DNA from 2 places in the Micromonospora sp. NBC_00330 genome. Region 1 is predicted to be linked to the other one. Evidence: riboswitches for the same ligand, from Rfam matches in the RefSeq annotation. Region 1 holds a riboswitch; the other holds the start of a gene.
The links. A riboswitch is a leader RNA that binds a small molecule or an ion and turns the genes downstream of it on or off. The one in region 1 is predicted to bind thiamine pyrophosphate.
Positions count from the first base shown of each region.

Region 2: linked by a shared signal. The riboswitch ahead of thiE (thiamine phosphate synthase) and the one ahead of OG598_RS00490 (ECF transporter S component) in region 1 are both predicted to bind thiamine pyrophosphate.

Region 1 is NZ_CP108012.1:94,774-102,107, forward strand. It holds gene gndA (NADP-dependent phosphogluconate dehydrogenase) at 86-1,528, opposite strand; gene OG598_RS00470 (thiamine-binding protein) at 1,718-2,014, opposite strand; gene OG598_RS00475 (hypothetical protein) at 2,305-2,835, shown strand; gene OG598_RS00480 (energy-coupling factor transporter transmembrane component T family protein) at 3,178-3,978, opposite strand; gene OG598_RS00485 (ABC transporter ATP-binding protein) at 3,975-5,405, opposite strand; gene OG598_RS00490 (ECF transporter S component) at 5,523-6,116, opposite strand; TPP riboswitch at 6,191-6,295, opposite strand; gene OG598_RS00495 (alpha/beta fold hydrolase) at 6,403-7,233, shown strand; gene OG598_RS00500 (aminoglycoside N(3)-acetyltransferase) at 7,263-7,334, shown strand, end outside.
Region 2 is NZ_CP108012.1:6,712,422-6,719,755, reverse strand. It holds gene OG598_RS30705 (thiamine phosphate synthase) at 1-351, opposite strand, end outside; gene OG598_RS30700 (thiazole synthase) at 348-1,127, opposite strand; gene thiS (sulfur carrier protein ThiS) at 1,124-1,324, opposite strand; gene thiO (glycine oxidase ThiO) at 1,315-2,481, opposite strand; gene thiE (thiamine phosphate synthase) at 2,475-3,101, opposite strand; TPP riboswitch at 3,096-3,205, opposite strand; gene OG598_RS30680 (ThuA domain-containing protein) at 3,518-7,334, shown strand, end outside.

The DNA.
Region 1 (7,334 bases):
ATGGATGTAGTGGCCTCCCCGCCGGGGGAGACCACTACATCAAGGGTCGAGCACGATCACGGTGGCGCGCAGGGCGCCACCCCGGCTACGCCGGCGACTCGGTGCGGTCGGCGGCCCAGGTGGTGTGGAACGAGCCCTCGCGGTCCACCCGCTGGTAGGTGTGCGCGCCGAAGTTGTCCCGCAGACCCTGGATCAGCGCGGCGGGCAGCCGCTCCGCGCGCAACGCGTCGAAGTACGCCAGCGACGACGAGAACGCGGGCGTCGGCACACCGGCCCGGGTCGCATCGGTCACCACTCGCCGCCAGCTCGGCACGCCAGCGCTGACCGCCTCGGCGAAGTACGGCGCCACCAGCAGCGTCGGCAGGTCGGGCTGCTCGTCGTACGCCTCACGGATCCGGTTGAGGAAGCGGGCCCGGATGATGCAGCCTCCCCGCCAGATCGTCGCGGTGCCGCCAAGGTCGATGTCCCAGTTGTATTCCTGGCTGCCCGCGCGGATGTGGTCGAAGCCCTGCGCGTACGCGACGATCTTGGAAGCGAGCAGCGCCCGGCGGACGTCCTCGACGAACGTGTCCCGGTCGGTGACCTGCCACTTGTCACCCGCGTCGGGGAACGCCCGGCGGGCCGCCTCACGCTGGTCGACGTGCCCGGAGAGCGAACGGGCGAAGGTCGCCTCGGCGATCCCGGTGATCGGGATGCCCAGGTCCAGGGCACTCTGCACGGTCCACCGGCCGGTGCCCTTCTGCTCGGCCCGGTCCTGCACGATGTCCACGAACGACCGGCCGGTCGCCGCGTCGGTGTGCGCGAGCACGTCGGCGGTGATCTCGATGAGGAACGACTCCAGCTCGCCGTTGTTCCACTCTCGGAAGATCTCCGCGATCTCGGCCGGCGTCGCGTCCAGGCCGGCCCGGAGCAGGTCGTACGCCTCGGCGATGAGCTGCATGTCGGCGTACTCGATGCCGTTGTGCACCATCTTGACGAAGTGCCCGGCGCCGTCCGGCCCGACGTGCGTGCAGCACGGCACGCCGTCCACCTGGGCGGCGATCTTCTCGAACATCGGCCCGAGCTTCGCGTACGACTCGGCGGAGCCGCCCGGCATGATGCTTGGCCCGAGCAGCGCGCCCTCCTCGCCGCCGGAGACGCCGGTGCCGCTGAAGTGCAACCCCTGCGCCCGCAGCGCCTCCTCACGGCGACGGGTGTCGGCGAAGTGGGCGTTGCCACAGTCGACGATGATGTCGCCCTCGTCGAGCAGCGGCACCAACTCGTCGATCACCGCGTCGGTGGGCGCACCGGCCTTCACCATGACGATGACCGCGCGGGGTCGTTCCAGTGACGCCACGAAATCGGCCATCGTCTCACCTGGCAGGAACGTGCCCTCGTCGCCGTGCTCGGCGACCAGGCTGCGGGTGCGCTCCGGCGAGCGGTTGTGCACTGCCACAGTGAAGCCGTTGCGGGCCAGGTTGCGGGCCACGTTGCGACCCATCACCGCCAGCCCGGTCACACCGATTTGTGCCCTCGCCTGATCAGCCATTCGTGCCGCCACCTCTCGTCACACCACTATCAGCGCTTGGAAACTTACCGTGATGTGAGCCGATACGGACCAGTGATCGACGTCCCGTTACTGCACGTAATGTGGACGTTGCCCCTGGCGGCTCGGGCCCTCCGCGATGGTCGGTGAGCCCCGCGCAGGGAAACGTGTCGTCATCCCGCGCCGCGCGCGTCAGCCTTCGGCGAGACGGGCTTCGATTCGGGCGATCTTCCCGGTCAGCGCGTCGGTGACCCCGGGCCGGACGTCGGCCTTGAGCACCACACTCACCCGCGGCGCCCGCGCGGCGACCACGTCGACCGCCTGCTTCACCACCGCCATCACCTCGTCCCACTCGCCCTCGACGGTGGTGAACATGGCGTCGGTCCGGTTGGGCAGGCCGGACGCACGGACCACCCGCACCGCCTCGGCGACCAGGTCACCCACGGAGTCGTCACCGCCGAGCGGGGTGATCGAGAACGCGATCAGCATGTGCCGATCGTGCCAGTAAAAACGGATGCGTGTCGGTCCGGCGGTGGCTACGGTACGAACATGCGTAACTGACGCCCCACTTCCGAGCCGGCCCGCCATCCCGCGTCGCGGTCCGTGCGCTCCCGGGCGTTCCGCATCCCCTCCCCGCCGTTCGGCGGCGATGGCCCTGCCTGGCCCCGGTGAGCAGTCCCTTCCCCGCTCGACCGTCGCGCAACGGCGGTCACCAGCCGATCCGACCGACCGCCGCAGCGCGGGACCGGCCGTGCCGGTCGGCATTGAAGGAGGCCCGGATGCCTGCCAGGCGTAACCCGAAGAAGACCCGTACCCCGAGAGCGACGCCGCTCGGCGTCGACCCGGCTGCCGGCCACGGCCCGCTCCCCACCACCCTCCCGGCCCTCGACCTCGCTGTCGAACCGGGCCTGCCGGCGCTGCTTGTCGAGCCGACGCTCCCGGCGGCACTTGTGGAGCCGGCGCTGCGGGCCGAGCCGGCGCTGCGGGCCGAGCCGGCGCTGCGGGCCGAGCCGGCGCTGCGGGCCGAGCCGGCGCTGCGGGGCGGTTCGGCGCTGCCGGCGGCACTGGTGGAGCCGGCGCTGCCTGCGGCCGCCCCGGACGAGTTGGCGCTGCCGGACGAGGTGGCAATGCCGGCGCCGGTCGATGTGCCGGCAGTTGTCGACGCGCCTTCCGTGGGCGATCTACCGAAGCCGACCGGCCGACCGAAGGCGCCGTCGGCCGGGCCACCGCAGGGCGGCGGCAACCGCTCCGGCGGCGGCCGCAGCCAGCAGGCTGGCCAGGCCCGCCGCTACGCTTTCCGCCGCAGCTGACCGAGCCACCCCCCGCCTCACCAACATGCCGCCCCGCCCCACCCGGCCTCGCGCTGCACGGTCCAGCCCCACTCGCCCCGCCGATCTTGCACTTATTGTCCTCGCATCACGGGCATACCGGGATGAATCAACGACAGAAACCGCAAGATCGGCGGGGCAGCGCGCGGCGGGACGGGGCGGGGCGGGGCGGGGTGGGGGCGCTGGGTGGTGACAGCAACATCAGGGATGTAGTGGTCTCCTTCGCCAGCGAGGCCACTACATCCCTGATGTTGTGCGGATCTTGCGGTGGGCGGCGAGCAGCGGGCAGCGGGCTGCGGGCGGCGGGCGGGACGCGGGGCGGACTCAGCTGATCAGGGGGCGGAAGGTGCCCAGGACGACGCTCGTGGTCAGAGCGGCTGCGGCGAGTACGACTGCCCCGGCGATGAGGAGGACGTCGGCGCGGGTGAAGTGCTGCTGGCGGGCGACGGTACGGGGTGTGCCGGCGTCGAAGCCACGCGCGTCCATCGCCACCGCCAGCCGGGTGCCCCGGCGGATCGCCCCCACCAGCAGCGCGAACGCGGTGGAGGCGAAGAGCCGCAGCTTCGCCACCGGATTGCGTCCCGCGTCGACGCCCCGCGCGCGTCGAGCCATGCTGATCATTTGCCACTCCTGACCGAGCAGGGGCACCAGCCGGAACGCGGCCAGCGCCCCGATGGCGAACCGGGCCGGTGCCTTCGCGTTCTGGATCAACGCGTCGGCCAGGTCGGTGGGGTCGGTGGTCGCGAAGACGATCACACCGGGCAGGGCCACCGCGAACACCCGCAGCACCAGGCCGAGCGCGGTGAGCAGGACGCCGGTGGTCACCAGCACCGGTCCCGCGTCCAGCAGGACCCGTCCGGACCGGTCGGCGGCGAACAGCACCAGGGTGACCAGGATGCCGGCGGCACTGAGCAGCAGCGGCCAGGCCCGTCGGGCCAGCACCCGGTAGCGGATGCCGAACAGTGGCAGGACGGCCAGTTCGAGGGCGATGGCGATCGCCGGGGCCACCGGGTCCAGGGTCGCCAGCAGGGTGAACGAGAAAACCAGTGCGGCGGCGACCTTCGCCACCGGGTTGCGGCGGGCCAACGGCGCGTCCGGCGCGGCGACCGGCTCGATGCTGATCATCGGGGATCGTCCGGTGCACGGTGCAGGGTGACGGTGCGGTCGGCGAGCGCGGCGACGAAGTCCGCGTCGTGGGTGACGGTGACCACGCCGTGCCCGGCGTCGCGCAGGTCGGCGAAGAGGTCGACCAGCTCCCGCCAGGTCCGCCGATCCTGGCCGAAGGTGGGTTCGTCGCAGATCAGCAGGCGTGGCGCGGTGGCCAGGGCGGTCGCCACGCTCAGCCGCCGTGCCTCGCCACCGGAGAGGGTGTACGGGTTGGCGGCGGCGAGCCGGGCCAGTCGCAGCCTGTCCAGCAGCCCGGCCACTGTCTCCTTGACGGCCGCCTCGGGTTGACCGGTGCGGCGTGGGCCTAGCGCCAGCTCGTCGAAGACGGTGCTGGTGACGAACTGGTGCTCCGGATCCTGGAAGACCGACCCGATGCGTCGGGCCAGCGCAGGCGCCCGCCACCGGTGCGGGGGAGTGCGGTGGTCCGCGCCGGCCAACTCGGTGGACGCGGTGACTCGTCCGCTGCCCGGCCGGAGCAGACCGCCGAGCAGCAACGCCAGGGTGGACTTGCCGGCACCGTTCGGTCCGCGTACGGCGAGTGCTTCACCGGCGCGTACCGCCAGGTCGGTGGAGCCCAGCCGGGGCGGCAGGCCGAGCCGGTCGGCGGTGAGCAACAGCTCCCCGGGGCCGGCGGTGGCCGGCCGGGGCGCGATGGGGTGACCGGGCACCCAGACCCCCTCGGCGGCCAGGGCGGCGCCGTGGGCGGCAAAGACCGCCTCTGGTGTGCCGTCCGCGCGGACGCCGCCACCCGGTTCCAGGACGACCACCCGGTCGACGAGCGGCAGTGCCTCGGCGACCCGGTGTTCGACCAGGATCAGCGTGGTGTCGGCGTCCAGCGCGCCGGCCACCGCGTGTCGGACCAGCTCGGCCCCGGCCGGGTCGAGGTTGGCGGTCGGCTCGTCGAGCAGCAGCAGGGCGGGGCGCAGGGCCAGGGCGCCGGCCAGGGCGAGGCGTTGCTGCTCGCCGCCGGAGAGCGCAGCGGTGTGGCGGTCCCGGGAGTACGGGAAGCCGACCCGGTGCAGCGCCTCGTCCACCCGGGGCCAGATCTCGTCGGCCGGCACTCCCCGGTTCTCCAGCCCGAACGCGACGTCGTCGCCGCAGCGCGCCATCACCAGTTGGGTCTCCGGGTCCTGGAAGACGATGCCGACCCGTTCCCGTCCCTTGCGTGGGTCGAGCCCGTCGATCTCGACGGTGCCCTCCTGCTCGCCGGAGTCCTCGGGGAGCAGCCCGGCCAATGCGCTGAGCATCGTGCTCTTGCCGGCCCCGGAGGGGCCAAGAAGCAAAACCCGCTCCCCAGCCTCGATCCGCAGATCAACCCCGCGAACGGCCCAGGCGCGCCGCCCAGCGTGCCGCCACCCGAACCCCCGCAGCAGTACCCCGCCCACCGAACCCACCCCCTCCCGGCCGCCCGCCCCGCCCATCCGCGGTTGATCAAGAGGTTTGCGTCAGGAAATCGCCTTCCGCTGACGCAAACCTCTTGATCAACATCATCGACCAGGGGGTTAGATCAGTGCTCGGTTTCGGCCTGCGGGAAAGCGGTCCAGGACGCCGGTGTTGGCCAGGGCGTTCGTCAGCAGCCAGCCGCCCAGGCCGGCGATCACTGTGGCGCTGACGATGGTGAGCAGCGCGTACGGGATGCGGTAGTCGGTCAGCGCGTAGTCGACGTTCCAGACGAAGAAGTCGAACAACGCGGCGCTGAGGCCGGTCAGCGCGCCCGCGAACACAGCTGTCGGCAGCCGGAACGACCGGTACCGGAAGGCGGCGAAGGCCAGCTCGGCGCCGATGCCCTGCACGATGCCCTGCGGGATCACCGTGCCGGCCCACTGGCTGCCCAGCAGCGCGGACAGGACCGCGGCCACTGTCTCGCAGTAGAGCGCGGCGCCGGGCTTGCGGATGACCAGCCCACCGATCACCGCCGGCATCAGCCAGACGCCGTAGAGCAGCGTCTGCGCCGGCGGGAAGAAGGCGAACGCGCCCTCGGTGGCGCTCCAGACCAGGCCCCAGGCCCAGAAGATGACGCCGAAGGCGACAGCGATCACCGAGGCGACCACGATGTCGATGGTGCGCCAACGGTGGGTGTCGGTGGTGGAATTCATGTGTTGCTCCCAGTTCGTGAGTGCGAACCAGGAGAAGACGCACGCCGCGTCCGGTGGCACCGGACTGCGGCGCGGCTGGAGGTCGACCGAACTCCCTGCGCTGGCATTACCCAGATCAGGTTCGAGGGTCTGCGGGCGTGCCCGCACTCTCAGCGCTGTGCGCTCCCCTGTCGGATATGAAGTTGTCTCGCTGACGCTAACACCGACCAGCGTCGCGGGCCCAGCAGGGCATCCGCCTGACCTGCGGGAGCGACCGGCCGACCGCCGGCTGGGTACGCTTCCGATCATGCGGGTTGACGCGCGAGGCTTCACGTTCGAGGTGACCGTCGGCGGTCCGACGGACGGCGTACCCGTCCTGCTGCTGCACGGTTTCCCACAGCACAGCGGCGAGTGGGACGACGTGGTGCCGGCGCTGCACGCGGGTGGGCTGCGCACGTACGCGCTGGACCAGCGCGGTTACTCACCCGGCGCCCGGCCCACGGAGGTGGCCGACTACCGGATCCCCGAACTCGTCACCGACGTGGTGGCGGTGCTCGACGCGCTCGGGCTGCACGCCGTACACCTGGTCGGCCACGACTGGGGCGCGATCGTGGCCTGGGCGGTTGCCGCCCGGCACCCCGACCGGGTCCACACGCTGACAGCGGTGTCCGTACCGCATCCGGCGGCCATGGCGCACGCCCTGAGCACCGACGCCCAACAGAAGGCCCGCTCGTCGTACATCGCGCTGTTCCGCAAGCCCGACAAGGCGGAGAAGGTGCTGCTGGCATGGCACGCCACAGCGCTGCGCAAGCTGCTCGGCGGGGTGGGCGACGCGTCCCGGGTGAACCGGTACGCCGACCCGATGCGTGAGCCGGGGGCGCTCACGGCCGCGCTGAACTGGTACCGGGCGATGTCCCGCGCCGACCTGGCCGGTGTCGGCCCGGTCGCGGTGCCCACCACGTACGTCTGGAGTGACCGGGACGTCGCCATCGGCCGGACCGCCGCCGAGGCATGCGCGCAGAACGTCACCGGCGACTACCGCTTCGTGCAGTTGCCCGCTGTGAGTCACTGGATCCCGGACGCGGCGCCGGCCCCGCTCGCCGAGGCGATCCTGGCCCGGGCCGGCGGGACGGCCTGAGTCGTGCGGGTCCGCGAGGGAGAGCCATCGTGACGACGGACGCCGGCGGGCCGGGCAGCCGTCGCTCGATCGCCGCGCAGCTGCGCGTGCTGGGCGTACGC
Region 2 (7,334 bases), 710 kb from region 1:
CGGGGAGATGGTGGCGTAGTGCTCGGTGGTCAGGCGGTCCAGCTCGGGTTGGTGGTGGCAGGAACGGCCGACCAGGCCGTGGGTTGGCGGCGGGTACGGGCCGGCGGCGGGCAGGTGCACGGCGTCGCCGCCGAGCGGGTCGGGGCCGGCCACGATGAGGGTTCCGCCAACGTCGGCGAGGATCGCGCGCAGGTCGGCGGCGAGGGCGGCGCGTTCGGCGCGCGGCAGGTCCTTCTCCCGCAGCACCACCCAGCGCACTCCCCCGGCCACGGCTCCCGCCACCACTCGGTCGAGCCCGCACCGCGCGACGAGCCGGTCGGTCAACACGACAACCCCGGACGGCGGGGTCACAGCTCGGGTCTTCCCTCGTCGGGGGTGGAGGCGAGCGCGTGGAAGCGGCGCTCGATCCGGCCGGCCTGGGCCGCCAGTCGGCCCGCCTCGACCGCGTACCGCATCGCGGTGGCCATCGCCACCGGGTCGGCCGCCCGGGTGACAGCACTCGCCAGCAGCACCCCGTCACAGCCCAGCTCCATGGCCAGCGCCGCGTCGGACGCGGTGCCGATGCCGGCGTCGAGGATCACCGGCACGTCCACACCCTGCCGGATGAGTCGAATGTGGTGCGGGTTGCCGATGCCGAGCCCCGAACCGATCGGGGAGCCGGCCGGCATCACCGCGGCGCAGCCCACGTCGGCGAGGCGACGGGCGAGCACCGGGTCGTCGCTGGTGTACGGCAGCACAGTGAAGCCGTCGGCGACCAACTCCTCGGCGGCGCGGAGCAGCTCCACCCCGTCGGGCAGCAGCGTCCGCTCGTCGCCGATCACCTCCAGCTTCACCCAGTCGGTGTCGAACGCGTCCCGGGCCAACCGGGCCACCTTCACCGCCTCGGTGGCGGTGTGGCAGCCGGCGGTGTTCGGCAGCAGGCGTACGCCGCACCGGTCCAGCAGCTCCAGCAGCCCACCGGTGGAGCCCGGCGCCGTGCCCACGCGGCGCAGCGCCAGCGTGACCAGCTCGGTGCCGGACGCCCGGATCGCCTGCTCCAGGACGTGCAGGTTCGAGGCGCCGCCGGTGCCGAGGATCAGCCGTGAGGTGAAGGTCTCCCCACCCAGTTCGAAGGTCACGCCGCTCACCCGCCCTGCGCCGCGGTGAGCACCTCGACCCGGTCACCGTCGCGCAGTGCCCGGGCCGGCCAGCCGGTCCGGGGCACCACCTCGCCGTTGACAGCGACAGCCACCCCGCGCGGGTGCGCCACGATGTCGCGGACCAGGTCCGCCACTGACGCGCCGGCGGCGACGCTGCGCCCGGCCCCGTTCACAGTCAACTCCACAGGTCCCCCTCCAACGTCGGTTCAGGTCCGCCCGACACGGCCACCGCGGCACCGCCGAAGCGGTCGGCCCGGAAGGGCGCGAGCAGCGGGTCGGGTACGCAGCCGAGCACCAGGTCGGCGATCAGGTCGGCGGTGATCGGGGTGAGCACGATGCCGTGCCGGTGGTGCCCGGTGGCGGCCAGGACGTCCGGTCGGTCGGGCAACGGCCCGAGGATCGGCGCGTTGTCAGGGGTGCCCGGACGCAGCCCGGCGACCGCCTCGACCAGGTCGTACTCGGCCAGTTCGGGCAGCAGGTCCACCCCGGCGCGCAGCAGCCGTTGCACGGCGCCGGCGGTGACAGTGGTGTCCGAGCGCTCCTCGACAGTCGCGCCGAGCACCACCTCACCGTCGGCGCGGGGCACCAGGTAGACGTGCTCGCCGTCGGCGTACCCCCGGATCACGTGCCGGAAGCCCGGCGCGACGCCGTCGGGCGCGCGGAGCCGGAGGATCTGACCCTTCACCGGCCGCACGGGCAGGCCGGTGAGCGCTGCGGCCCCGCAGCCGGCGGCGACCACTGTGACCGACGCGTCCACATCGGACAACGACCGGACCGGCTGCGGCACGAGCACCGCTCCGGCCCGCTGCGCGGCCGTGCGCAGCGCCGGCACCAGCAGCCGCGGGTCGACCTGATGGTCGGTGGGCGCGAGCGCGCCGCCGCGCACCCGTGGGGCGAGCGCCGGTTCGCTGTCGCGCAGCTCGCTGGGGCGCAGCGGCGTCACGGGCAGACCCAACCCCTGCTGGTACGCCCACAGCCGGCGCGCCTCGGCCAGGTCGTCGCCGGTGAGCCCGACCATCAGTGTGCCCTCGGTCCGGTAGCCGATCTCGACTCCGGTCGTCTCGGTCAGCTCGGCGGCGAACGCCGGCCAGCGGGCCGCGGACGCCAGCAGCAACCCGGTCAGTTGCCGCTCACCGAAGTACGCCTCGGCGACCGGGGAGAGCATGCCGGCGGCCACCGCCGACGCCCCCGACCCGGGCGCCGGATCGTGCACCGCCACCCGCAGTCCGCGCGCGGCGCAACGCCAGGCGATCGCCAGCCCGATCGGCCCCGCCCCCACCACTGCCACGTCCGGCCGGACCCGGTCGCTCGACGGCGGTGACGGGGACCGGCCGGTCAGCACGTCAGGGCCTCGATCAGCTCGGCGGTCGCCCGTGCCGGGTCGGCTGCGGCGGAGACGGCACCGACCACCGCCACCCCGTACGCTCCGGCGGCCCGCAGCGCCGGCACCCGGGCGGCGGTCACTCCGCCGATTGCGATGACCGGGACGTCGACGGCGTCGACGACGGCGCGTACCCCGGCGGGCCCGATGGGGTCCGGCAGGCCGGTCTTGGTGCTGGTGGTGTGACAGGGCCCGACGCCGAGGTAGCTGGCGCCCGCCGCGACGGCCTCGCTCGCCGTAAGCGGGGCGCGGGCGGTGGCGCCCAACACGCCGGTGGGGCCGAGCACCCGGCGGGCGGCGGCGACCGGCAGGTCGTCGGCGCCGACGTGCCCACCGGCGGCGCCCACCGCCAGCGCCACGTGCAGCCGGTCGTTGACCAGGCAGGTCGCCCCGTACGACGCGCAGAGCGCGAGCACCCGCCGGGTCAGGTCGTACGCCTCGCGGTCGGTGGCGGAATCCTCGACCCGGACCTGCACCACCAGCTCGGCGTGGGCCACTGTGAGGGCGGCGCGAACCACGGCGAGTGGGTCGCGACCTTCTCGGGTGTCGGTGATGAGATGCAATCGCCCCAGGGACGGCACGGCAACGCTCCTCCCTGCGCCGGCATTACCCGGATCAGGTTCAACGGTCGGGGGCTGTCAGCCCCCCTCTCAGCCCGGTACACCGGGCTCCCGTGGGTTACTTGCGTGTCACCGTACGACAGATCGGCCGGCCTGCCAAGGCGCGGGGTCGGCGGCGACCGGCGACCGGGCCACGCCAAAACGACCGAGATCCAATGGGGCACTTCATACGGTCCTGTTCGGAATGTCGCCCCCCGTTGCAGAACCGTTACCCGTCCGCATCTTGCCCGACATCGAGCCAGCCGAATTAATTTGTTCAGCGATTCGACAAAATGTCGGTGGAGGCACCTTGGCAGGGTGTGACCACCGGCTCCATCAGGGACGGCCTTCGGCGAGCCGACTCCCGCGATCTCTGTCACTACGACACAGGAGGCGGCGTGTCCCGTTCTCGTCGTGCCCGTTTACCCATCACCGCAACCCTGATCTCCCTGGCCATGGCCTCGACCACCCTGTTCGGCGCGCCCGCCCAGGCGGCCGCCCAGGTCCCCCCACGGGATGCGAAAGCCGCAGCCCCGGTCAGCCAGGTGGCGCCGAAGGCGCCAAAGGCCGCAGCCGATCCCTTCTCCGTCCTCGTCTTCTCCAAGACCGCCGGCTTCCGGCACGACTCCATCCCCACCGGCATCGCCGCCATCCAGCAGCTCGGCGTGGCCAACGGATTCACCGTTGACAACTCCGAGGACGGCGCCGCATTCAACGACGCCAACCTGGCGAAGTACAAGGCGGTGATCTGGCTCTCCACCACCGGTGACGTGCTCAACGCCGACCAGCAGGCGGCGTTCGAGCGCTACGTGAAGGCCGGCGGCGGTTACGTCGGCATCCACGCCGCGTCGGACACCGAGTACAGCTGGGCCTGGTACGGCGACCTGGTCGGCGCGTACTTCGCCAACCACCCGCAGAACCAGCAGGCCACCGTCAAGGTGGAGGACCACGCCCACCCGTCCACTGCCGGTCTGCCGGACCGCTGGTCCCGGTTCGACGAGTGGTACAACTACCAGACCAACCCCCGACCGGACGTCCACGTGCTGGCCAGCCTGGACGAGAAGAGCTACACCCCCGGCGCCGGTGCGATGGGCGCGGACCACCCGGTCGCCTGGTGTCAGGACTACGACGGTGGCCGCTCCTGGTACACGGGCCTGGGGCACACCCGGGAGTCGTACGCCGAGCCCGAGTTCCTCTCCCACCTGCTCGGCGGCATCCGCACCGCGGCAGGTGTCGAGAACGCCGACTGCGGCGCCTCGAAGACCTCGAACTTCGAGAAGGTCACGCTGGACAGCAACACCAGCAACCCGATGGAGTTGGACATCGCCCCCGACGGGCGGGTGTTCTACATCGAGCGCGACGGTCGCGTGCAGATCGTGAAGCCGGACACCGGCAACACCGTCACCGCCGTCGACCTGGACGTCTTCACCGGCAACGAGGACGGTCTCATCGGCATCCGGCTCGACCCGGACTTCGCCACAAACAACTGGGTGTACCTGTACTACGCCCCGAACGACGGGGTCACCCGCAACCTGCTGTCCCGTTTCACGGTCACCGGCGACACCATCAACCTCGCCAGCGAGAAGCAGGTGCTGCGGGTCGACACCCAACGCAACACCTGCTGCCACGCCGGCGGCAGCATGACCTTCGACGGCGACGGCAACCTCTACCTGGCCACCGGTGACAACACCAACCCGTTCGAGTCGAACTCGTACTCGCCGCTCGACGAGCGGGCGGGCCGCCAGGACTACGACGCGCAGCGCACCTCCGCGAACACGAACGACCTGCGCGGCAAGGTGATCCGGATCCACCCGGAGGACGACGGGACGTACACCGTTCCGTCGGGCAACCTCTTCGCTCCGGGCACCGAGAAGACCCGTCCCGAGATCTACGCGATGGGCTTCCGTAACCCGTTCCGGATCGGCACCGACCCGAAGACCAACACGCTGTACGTCGGCGACTACGGGCCGGACGCCAACACGGACAACCCGAACCGGGGCCCCCGCGGCCTGGTCGAGTGGAACATCGTCACGCCGGGCAACTACGGCTGGCCGTACTGCACGGGCACGAACGAGGCGTACAACGACTACACGTTCCCGTCCGGCCCGAGCGGCGCGAAGTTCGACTGCGCGGCGCCGGTGAACAACTCGCCCAACAACACCGGCCTGACCAACCTCCCGCCGGTGGTCCCGGCGACAGTCGACTACGGGTACGCCGGTGACGCGCGTTACCCGGAGATCGGTGGCGGCGGCGCCCCGATGGGCGGCCCGGTCTACCGCTACGACGCCGACCTCAACTCGAACCGCAAGTGGCCGGCGTACTACGACGGCAAGGCTCTGCTCGGCGAGTGGAACCAGAACAAGATGTACACCCTGCAGGTGACCGCCGACGGCAAGTCGTTGGTGGACATCAACCAGCTGCTCACCGGCATGAGCATGATCCGGCCGATGGACTTCGAGTTCGGCCCGGACGGGGCGCTGTACCTGATCGAGTGGGGCAGCGGCTTCGGCGGCAACAACGACAACTCGGGCGTCTACCGGATCGACTACACCGCCGGTGACCGCGCCCCGATCGCGGCGGCGTCCGCCAACCCGACCTCGGGTCCGGCGCCGTTGACTGTCACCTTCTCCAGCGCCGGCTCCCGGGACCCGGACGGTGGCACGCTCACCTACGCCTGGACGTTCGGCGACGGGCAGACCTCGACCGAGGCCAACCCGACCCACACGTACGCGACGGCGGGCAACTTCACCGCCCAGCTCACCGTCACCAACCCCAAGGGTCGTACGGCGGTGGCCAACGTGCCGGTCACCGTGGGCAACACCGCCCCGACGGTCGCCATCGAGTTCCCGCCGGACGGCGGGTTCTTCAACTGGGGCGACCAGGTCCGGTACACCATCAAGGTGACCGACCCCGAGGACGGGGAGATCGACTGCGACCGGGTGGGGCTGCAGGTGCTGCTCGGTCACGACGAGCACGCCCACCCGCTGGAGCAGCACACCGGCTGCACCGGCACCGTCCAGACGTCGCTCGCCTCCGGGCACGGCGCCGAGGCGAACGTCTTCGCGGTCTTCGAGGCCACCTACACCGACGAGGGCGGTGCCGGCGGTGCCGGCGCCCTGACCGGCCGGCAGATCGAGGTCCTTCAGCCGAAGCAGAAGCAGGCCGAGTACTTCACCGCCACCGGGCGTGCCCCGGTGAGCACCGGCGGCGGAGACGCCGGCGTGCAGCGGGAGGCCGGCGCCGACACCGCCGGTGGCGGCCAGAGCATCGCGTTCATCGAGGACGGTGACTGGTGGTCGGTCGCCCCGGCGAACCTGACCAACATCACCGAGATCCGGTTCCGGGCCGCCTCCGCCGCCGCTGGCGGTCGGATCGAGGTCCACGCCGGTGCGGTTGACGGACCGGTGGTCGCCACGGCCGTCGTACCGTCGACCGGCGCGTGGCAGACGTACACGGACGTGAGCGCACCGGTCACCGGTGCCGCGAGCGGCTCGCTGTACTTCGTGGCGCGCGATCCGAACGGCGGAACGGGTTCGCTGTTCAACGTCAACTGGATGGACTTCGTCGGCCGCGGTGTCACCGAGAACGGGCCGCCAGCAGTCAGTGCCACTGCCACCCCGGCCACCGGCACCGCACCGGTCACCGTCGCCTTCGACGGCACGGCCACCGACGCCGAGGGCGACACCCCGTTGACGTACGCCTGGGACTTCGGTGACGGAGGCTCGGCGACCACACTGGACGCCAGCCACACCTACACCAGCCCGGGCACCTTCACGGCCACCCTCACGGTGACCGACAGCAAGGGCGCCAAGTCGTACGCCACGGTGCCGGTGCGGGTCGACGCGCCGGACACGTCCTGCTTCGGGGCGCGTTCGGACGACTTCAACGGCAACAGCCTCGACAAGGAGCGCTGGACCAGCGTCGTCCGGGAGAACCAGCTCTACTCGCAGAGTGGCGGTGCGCTGCGGCTGCCCACCGGCGTGGGTGACCTCTACGGCGCTCGCAACGACGCCACCAACCTGGTGCTCCAGGCGGCCCCGACCGGCGCATGGGAGATGACCACCAAGGTCACCCTGCCGGTGACTGCCAACTACCAGCAGGCCGGCCTGCTGGTGTACGGCGACGACGACAACTACGCCAAGGTGGACCTGCTGTACAACGGCAGCCGTCGGGTGGAGTTCATCAGGGAGACGGCGGCCACGCCTCGCAACGAGG